DNA from 2 places in the Acidaminococcus sp. genome. Region 1 is predicted to be linked to the other one. Evidence: a T-box and tRNA genes for the amino acid it is inferred to sense, from the RefSeq annotation. Region 1 holds a T-box; the other holds one or more tRNA genes.

Region 1 (4,408 bases):
AGTATGGTCCGCATCTGTTCGTCGGTGATTTCTTCCGTGCCGATCCGCCGGCGGAGGGCTTCCGGCACCGCCTTGATCTTTACCGGTTCCTGGGGCACCGGGTAGTCTTCCACCACACCGGCTACGGCCTTGCAGGCCCCCATTTCTTCCAGCAGATGGACGGCCCGGTCCAGGGCGTCATGGTCCCGGATGGTGTCCACGCCCCGTTCGAACCGCTGGGAGGCTTCACTGCGCAGGCCCAGGTCCTTGGAGGTGTGCCGGATGCTGGGACCGTAGAAGGTGGCGGATTCCAGCATGACGTTTACGGTCTTGCCGGTGACTTCCGTAGCCAGGCCCCCCATGACACCGGCCAGGCCGATGGCCTTTTCCGGATCGGCGATGACAATCATGTTGGGGTTCAGGTCCCGTTTCTGGCCGTCCAGGGTCACCAGGGTCTCCCCTTCTTCCGCCCGGCGGACGATCCAGGTGTGGTCCTTCACCGTGTCATAGTCGTAGGCATGCATGGGCTGGCCCAGTTCCATCATCACATAGTTGGTCACGTCCACCACATTGTTGATGGGACGGATGTTCACAGCCCGGAGCAGTTTCTGCATCCATTCCGGAGATTCCGTCACCTGGATATCCTTCACCATCCGCATGGCAAACCGGGTGCACAGGTCCGGACAGCCGATTTCCACTTTGGCGCAGTCAGCAACGTTCCCGGCGGCTTCGTCTTTGGTGGCCAGTTTGGGCAGGCGCAGGGTCTGTCCCAGCACGGCGGCAGTTTCCCGGGCCAGGCCCAGCATGTTGAAGCAGTCGCTGCGGTTGGCGGTCAGGTCGATATCCAGTACCACATCGTCCAGCCCCAGCAGCTTCTTCACATCCACCCCGATGGGGGTGCTTTCCGGCAGGATGAAGATCCCGTCCCGCTGTTCCGGCAGCAGCAGTTTGGCGTCGATGCCCAGTTCCCCGGCGCTGCACAGCATGCCGTTGGAATCCAGGCCCCGCATCTTGGCCGGTTTCAGGGTCATGCCATTGGGCAGATGGGAGCCCACCACGGCTACAGGCACCAAGTCGTTCTGGTGCACATTCTGGGCCCCGGTGAGAATCTGGACCAGAGCATCCCCGCCCAGGTCCATCTGGCAGATCCACAGATGGTCAGAATTGGGATGCCGTTCAATCTGGGCCACCTTCCCGGTGATGACCCCTTCCAGGCCTTCTCCCAGATGGATCACCTGTTCCACTTCCAGGCCCACCCGGGTCAGTTTGTCCGCCAGCACTTCCGGCGTTACGGGAATATCCACATATTGTTTCAACCAATTAATAGAAGCTAACATATCTCTTTGCCTCCCTCTTAGAATTGACGGATGAACCGCAGGTCATTTTCGAAGAACAGACGGAGATCGTCGATGCCGTACCGCAGCATGGCAATCCGTTCCACGCCCATCCCGAAGGCAAAGCCCTTCATTTTGTCCGGGTCGTAGCCGCTCATCCGCAGCACGTTGGGATGCACCATCCCGGCCCCCAGGATTTCCAGCCAGCCGGAGTTCTTGCACACCCGGCAGCCTTTGCCCCCGCACATGACGCAGCTGATATCCACTTCGCAGGAGGGTTCTGTAAAGGGGAAGAAGCTGGGCCGCAGCCGGATCTTTACGCTGTCCCCGAACATTTCCTTGCAGAACAGTTCCAGGGTCCCTTTCAGGTCCGCCAGAGAAATGTCCTTGTCCACCACCAGCCCTTCCACCTGATGGAACATGGGGGAATGAGTGGCGTCATAGTCGTTCCGGTACACGGTGCCCGGGCAGATCATCCGGATAGGGCTGTTGGGTTCCCGGCTCTGCATGGTGCGGGCCTGTACCCCGGAAGTCTGGGTCCGGAGCAGGATGTCGTCAGTGATGTAGAAGGTGTCCTGCATGTCCCGGGCCGGATGGTCCTTGGGCAGGTTCAGGGCTTCAAAGTTGAAGTAGTCCGTTTCGATTTCCGGTCCTTCCACCACTTCGAATCCCATGCGCATGAAGACTTTCTTGATGTCCCGGAGGGTCTGGGTCACAGGATGGAGATGGCCCAGGGCCGGTTTCCGTCCCGGCAGGGTAAAGTCCAGGGTTTCACTGGCCAGTTTTTCTTCCATCTGATGGGCTTCCAGGAGCTTCATCTGTTCGTTGATCCGCTGTTCCACCTTGGCCCGGACTTCGTTGACCATTTTGCCGATTTTCGGCCGTTCTTCCGCCGCCACGTCTCCCAGGCTCCGGAGAATGGAGGTAAGAGCCCCCTTCTTGCCCAGGTACTGGACCCGGATATTCTTCAGATCTTCCACACTTTTGACTTCGCTCAGATCCTTCTGGATCTTCTCCCGCAGTTCCTGCAGTTTGTCACTCATGTTCACGCCTCCTAAAAAAATAGAACCTCCATCCCCACAAGGGGCGAAGGTTCGCGGTACCACCCTATTTTTTCACTCATCTGGCCGATAACGCTGCCGGCGCCGGGCCTACTCCGTTCAGTCCGGTTGCTCCCAGGTGAACTTCCCCATCTCTTTCCGTACGGGGCTCCCACCTGCTCCCCACTCTCTGTGACCTCCGGAAATGCGTACTCTCCTGTTCATGGCAAGGTATGGAATTGAATGGAACCATTATAGCACAGTTGAAGGAAGGGGGCAAGGGCTGTATAATAGTAGATACATTGCCACGAATCGGAGGAAAAATCATGGAACAACTGGAATCCATTGTAAAATCCATCCGGGAGAACCTGACCGGGAACTCCCAGAAAGACATCAAATACCTGCAGGGGTGCATGGAACTGTACCGGGACCACCCTCTCCACCGGGAAATCGCCCGGTTCTGCAGCCAGCTGCTGTACAAGCTGATGCCGGAGGAAAGCCGCCAGCATTTTGCAGACATGTTCAGCCAGGCTTTCGACAAATTCCGGGCTCATCTGGAAGAAGCCCGGAAGCTGACCGCTGCCCGGGATTTTGACAAGGCCCGGGAGCTGCTGGCCCCCCATATCCAGGAAGCGGAACATTCCGCCCTGTTCCAGCCGGATTCGGAAGTGGAATTCCGGTCCTTTGCAGAGCCCATGGAAATGGTGCTGTTCCAGCAGTTTTACCAGCCGAAAAAGAACGTCCAGCAGGCCCCCTTCCCCTTCCACCTGCTGTATCTGGTCCAGGGGGAACTGGAACTGGCCCAGGGGAACCTGAAAAACGCCCGGAAGGCCCTGGAAAAAGGGCTCCGGTGGGATCCGGCCAGCGCCCCGGTGCGGGCGGCCTATCTGGCGGTGCTGAAGGATGAGGCCGACTGGGAAAGCTTCGGCCGGGTGAACCGGGAAGCGTTCCGTGAGGCCTTCCGTCCTGCTGACCTGGCCCGGTGCTACCGGAACCAGGGAGCCCTGCTGCTCCATAAGGAAGACTGGCAGGGAGCCCGGTACGCCTATCTCATGAGCCTGAACTTCCAGGATTCGGAAGAAGCCAAAAAACAGCTCCAGACCCTGGCGGAAAACCAGAAGCTGGACGGGAAACCGGCCACCCGGGAAGAACTGGCCGCCTTCGCCCAGAAGGAAGCCATCCCCCTGGGCCCCAATCCGGAAGTCCTCCGGCTGGCCGCCGGAGGAGCCCAGGCCTGTCACAAAGCCGGCCGGGAAAAAGAAGCGGAATACTACCTGGGCCTGATCCGGCCCTTCCTGACGGAAAAGGATATGGAAGAGCTGAAGAAAAAGTTGGGATATTAAAAAAAGGTGCCTCCGGGCACCTTTTTTTGTCAATGGTCACTGGATCGTCCAGAGACCAGTGACCATTGACAGCCCGTTACCCCATCCTGATGATCCTCTGCCCTTCCATCATCCGGGAGAACCGGTGGGAGATGCTGAGGACGCTGCGGCCCTGGGCGGCCCTTTCCAGGGCTTTCAGTACCTTTTCTTCCGTCTGGCTGTCCAGGTTGGCAGTGATTTCGTCCAAGAGCAGCAGCCGGGGTTCTTTGGCCACGGCCCGGGCAATGTTCAGCAGCTGGAGTTCTCCCTGGGAGAACAGTCCGTCCGCCATGGGGGTGTCCTTCCCCTGGGGCAGCCGGTCCACCGCCTCCTGCAGGCCCACCAGTTCCAGGGCCCGGTCCGTCTGGTCCGCAGTCACCGACCCATCTCCCAGGGTCACCTGGTCCCCTACGGTACCGGGTACCGGAGAAAATTCCTGTTCAACGCAGCCGTACAGGCTCCGTTTCTCCTCTTCCGGCAGGCTCCCGGCCCGGTACCCCATCAGGGCCACCGTCCCCTGCTGGGGGCCGTACAGCCCCAGGAGCAGCTTGAACAGTGTGCTTTTGCCGCAGCCGCTGGGCCCCATAAGGATCACCTGTTCCCCCTGCTCCAGGCTGCAGGAAAAGTCCTTCAAAATGAGTCGGGCCGGGTCATACCCGAAGGTCACATGGGAAAAAGCCACTGCCTTGTCCCG
Region 2 (4,408 bases), on a different contig from region 1:
CTGTACCTGACGGACCGGAAGGACCGGCTCCAGGAACTGATGGACCGGTCCTTTGAGTTGATCCGCCAGGCCATGGAGGACGAAAGGAAACAGAAAAAGAAATGATGCATGTAAAACTGCTCCGCTATACTCCCGAACCGGACCGGACCGTGGCCATGAGCGCCCGGCTCTGCTATTCTCCCATCGGGGCGGCGGAACTGGAAACCAAGATGACCGACCAGGAAGTGGCCAGCCTGGTGCGCCGGCTGGGCCAGATGGGGCACACTTCTACCTTTGAGCATGTAAGCTTCACCTTTGCCATCGAAGGGGTGTCCCGGGTGCTGACCCATCAGCTGGTGCGCCACCGGATCGCTTCCTACAGCCAGCAGAGCCAGCGGTATGTGAAGGAACACGATTTCGAGACCATCCTGCCGCCTACCCTGGCAGCCCGGCCGGAATGCAAGAAGGAATTTGAGGACCTGTGCAGCCGGATCCAGGACCTGTACAACAAATGGACGGAGGCAGGGGTGCCGGCGGAAGATGCCCGGTACATCCTGCCCAACGCGGCGGAAACCAAGATCGTGGTCACCATGAACGCCCGGAGCCTGCTCCATTTCTTCCAGCTCCGGTGCTGCGCCAGGGCCCAGTGGGAGATCCGGGCCCTGGCCTGGGAAATGCTCCGGCAGGTGAAGGAAGTGGCTCCCATCCTCTTTGAAAAGGCCGGCCCCACCTGTGAAAGCGACCGGGTCTGCCACGAAGGGAAAATGAGCTGCGGCCGGCTGGAAAAACTCCTGGCCCAGGACGCCGCCAGAGCTGCTGAAAAGAAGGCGTAACCGGCCATGGGGTACAAACCGATTGAAGAGATCCAGCAGGAGACCCGTCAGTGGGATTTCATCAAAGGGCTGCCGGACCAGGTGGGGAAGTTCACCAAGAAACTGGTGGACACCATCGACGGCCAGGTGCTCACCATCTGCCGGTATGAAGCTCCGGAACTCCGGGCCAAGCTGGATATCATCTACACTTCCGAGACCTTCGACTATATCGTGGTCCACACCATGGGGATGAATTCCTACCGGGACATCCGGTTCATCTACAAGGACAAGGATGTGTTCGCCAAAAACGTCCAGGCCTACCTGCCCGGGATCCTCCACAGCATGGAAGCCCCCACCAGCGTGAACCTGGGAGAGCAGGTGGCGGAACACGGAATCCTTGCCTGGGACTACGGGAACCATCTGCCGGAAAAGATCGGCCCCTTTGAACTGTACATCAAACCCGCCAACGCCATCGAGCACATCAACGGGTCCATCATCATGATCGACTATTCCAACTTCGACCGGATGGACCAGCTGATCATCATGTACAACCGGCTGCGGGACCAGTTCTTCGGGGAAGTGAAGATCAACTCCGTATTCCACGCCTCCATGGATTTTGACAGCAAAAATCTCAAGGAGCTGGAAGGCAAACTGAAAGAACACCTGGAAGAAACCCTGAAAAAGGTGGACCAGGCGGATCATACCATTTGACCGGAGAAGGAGAAAAAAGTCCTTGACTTTTTTCTCCTTCTCTCGTATACTATACAAGTCGGCGCTTGAAGAAGACGCCGCAACGGCCCAGTAGTTCAGTTGGTTAGAATGCCGCCCTGTCACGGCGGAGATCGTCGGTTCGAGTCCGTCCTGGGTCGCCAATGCCTCGGTAGCTCAGTTGGTAGAGCAAAGGACTGAAAATCCTTGTGTCCGCAGTTCGATTCTGCGCTGAGGCACCATTTCTTCAAGCGGAAGTAGCTCAGTGGTAGAGCATCACCTTGCCAAGGTGGGGGTCGCGAGTTCGAATCTCGTTTTCCGCTCCAATTTTTTATGGCGACGTAGCCAAGCGGTAAGGCAGAGGTCTGCAAAACCTTTATCCCCAGTTCGATTCTGGGCGTCGCCTCCAAATGAAGTAAAAGGAGCTGTTGCATGCGCAACAGCTCCTTTTTTACAGAAAGGAATCCCCATGCACTTCGAACGCCATTATGACCGTACCTATGCCCGGCTGACCCGGCCTTTCCGGGGCCGGCCCTGGGCTGTCCGGGGGCTTTTTCTTCTGAACGGGGCTCTGGTGGTGCTGATGTACATCGCCTATCCTCTGCTCCTGTGGCAGCTCTATACCCAGGGGGGAATGGCCAGCCCCGGCCTCCGGAAGGCCTTCTGGATCCCGGCCATTTCTTTCCTGCTCCTTACCCTGGTCCGCAGCAGGATCAACCGGCCCCGGCCCTATGAGGCCTGGCCCATTACCCCCCTGATCCCTCGGAACAAACAGGGGGAATCCTTCCCCAGCCGCCATGTGTTTTCCTCCACCATCATCGCCATGACGTATCTGTACTTTCACCCGCCGGTGGGGGCAGCTTTCCTCCTGGTGAGCCTTATCAGTGCCCTGGTGCGGGTGCTGGCCGGGGTGCACTATCCCACTGATGTGGGGGCGGGGATGGTGGTGGGGGTTATAGCTGGATTGGCTTTGTGGGGCTGACGCATAACCCCTGGGCGCCATAGCGGGCCATCTGCTTTGTCAGGCGGAATTTGGAAGCCGGGCATGTACCACTTTGTACTATGCCCAACTTCCAAATTCCGCCTTTCGCGCATCTGACCCACTCTGACGCCCAGGGAAAAGGTCGAAAGGTGGGGTGTTTTCGCGCATCTGGGGCCTTCTTGTGTGCAGGGAAGAAGTCGGGGACAACGCATCTGGACCCATCTCGTGCGCCTGGAGGAAATCTAGAATGCGCATCTGGGGCCTTCTTGTGTGCAGGGAAGGGGGTTGCCCGGAGGGCCGCCGACCGTTGACACATACCCGGTTTCATCGGGCTTGTTGCCATTTTCCCCGTGGGGTGCTATAATAAATAAGAAAACTGAGGCAGACCTTAGAGAGTGGGTATTCGATACCCGCTCTTTCGTTTACTAGGAAGAAAAAAGCAGAGGTGCCTGAATGGACAAAAAGAAAATCACCGAACGGGTGACGGAACTGGTCTCTCCCATTGTGGAGGCGGCCGGTCTGGAACTGGTGGATGTGGAGTACGTGCGGGAACGGGACTGGTTCCTGCGGGTCTTCATCGACAAAGAGGGCGGCATCGACATCGATGACTGCTCGGCGGTCAGCAATGCTCTGGCCAAGAAGCTGGACGAGGAGGACTTCATCAAGGAGAAGTATTACCTGGAAGTCTCTTCTCCGGGGATCGACCGGCCCCTGAAAAAGGACAAGGACCTGGAAGCCCACTATGGCAAGAAAGTGGACCTGGCCTTCTTTGCTCCTTATGAAGGGAAGAAGCAGCTGACGGCGGTGCTGAAAAGCCACGACGCCGAAAAGCTGGTGCTGGAAGACGCCAAAAAGAAAGAACTGGCCATCGACCGGAAGCTGATCGCTTCGGTCCGGCCCCATATCGATTTTTAAAGGATACAACTGTTAAGGAGGAATTTTGAAGTGAATGCGGATTTCGTGAAAGCCATTGCGCTCCTGGCCAAGGAGAAAAGCATTTCTCCCGACGTACTGTACAGTGCAGTGGAGGAAGCCCTGATTACCGCTTACAAGAAAAACTACGGTTCTGCCCAGAATGTACGGGTTTCCATGCATAAAGAAACCGGGGAGATCCATGTCTATGCCCGGAAGAACATTGTGGAGGAAGTCACGGATCCCACTACGGAAATCAGCCTGGAAGACGCCCAGAAGCTGAATCCCCACTACCAGGCCGGGGATATCCTGGAAACGGAAGTGACCCCCAAGAACTTCGGCCGGATCGCCGCCCAGAACGCCAAGCAGGTGATCGTCCAGCGGATCCGGGAAGCGGAACGGGGGATGGTGTACGAACGGTATTCTGACCGGGAAAACGACATTGTCACCGGTACCGTCCAGCGGATCGAAGGCCACAATGTGTTCATCGACCTGGGCACGGCGGAAGGCCTGCTGCTGCCCAACGAACAGATCCCTCATGAAACCTACGACTACCATCAGCGGCTGAAATGCTATGTGGTGGAAGTGAAGAAGACCACCAAGGGTCCCCAGATCATCCTGTCCCGGACCCATCCCGGCCTCCTGAAGCGGCTGTTCGAACTGGAAGTGTCCGAAATCCAGGATGGCACCGTGGTCATCGACAGTGTGGCCCGGGAACCGGGGATGCGCAGCAAGATCGCCGTCCACAGCACCAATCCCAGCGTGGATCCGGTAGGGGCCTGTGTGGGACCCAAGGGCATGCGGGTACGGGCCATTGTGGACGAACTCCGGGGAGAAAAGATCGACATTGTGAAATACAGTGAAGATCCGGAAGAATATGTGGCCAACGCCCTGTCCCCCTCCAAGGTGGTTTCCGCCCGGGCGGACAAGGACGAAAAGATCTGCCGGGTGGTGGTCCCTGACTACCAGCTGTCCCTGGCCATCGGCAAGGAAGGGCAGAACGCCCGTCTGGCCG

The links. The T-box of region 1 lies ahead of pheS (phenylalanine--tRNA ligase subunit alpha). A T-box ahead of a tRNA ligase gene usually reads a tRNA of that ligase, here a tRNA-Phe.
Region 2: it encodes a tRNA-Phe, which carries the amino acid that the T-box ahead of pheS (phenylalanine--tRNA ligase subunit alpha) is inferred to sense. The anticodon was not compared.

What each region holds. Positions count from the first base shown of each region.
Region 1 covers NZ_DBMBXK010000012.1:5,989-10,396, reverse strand. The annotation lists gene pheT (phenylalanine--tRNA ligase subunit beta) at 1-1,316, opposite strand, end outside; gene pheS (phenylalanine--tRNA ligase subunit alpha) at 1,334-2,356, opposite strand; T-box leader at 2,393-2,587, opposite strand; gene ACZOF8_RS08495 (hypothetical protein) at 2,680-3,696, shown strand; gene ACZOF8_RS08490 (ABC transporter ATP-binding protein) at 3,773-4,408, opposite strand, start outside.
Region 2 covers NZ_DBMBXK010000001.1:57,738-62,145, reverse strand. The annotation lists gene ACZOF8_RS00295 (Mini-ribonuclease 3) at 1-105, shown strand, start outside; gene thyX (FAD-dependent thymidylate synthase) at 105-812, shown strand; gene ACZOF8_RS00285 (hypothetical protein) at 819-1,502, shown strand; tRNA gene ACZOF8_RS00280 (tRNA-Asp) at 1,587-1,663, shown strand; tRNA gene ACZOF8_RS00275 (tRNA-Phe) at 1,666-1,741, shown strand; tRNA gene ACZOF8_RS00270 (tRNA-Gly) at 1,751-1,825, shown strand; tRNA gene ACZOF8_RS00265 (tRNA-Cys) at 1,835-1,908, shown strand; gene ACZOF8_RS00260 (phosphatase PAP2 family protein) at 1,969-2,481, shown strand; gene rimP (ribosome maturation factor RimP) at 2,935-3,396, shown strand; gene nusA (transcription termination factor NusA) at 3,427-4,408, shown strand, end outside.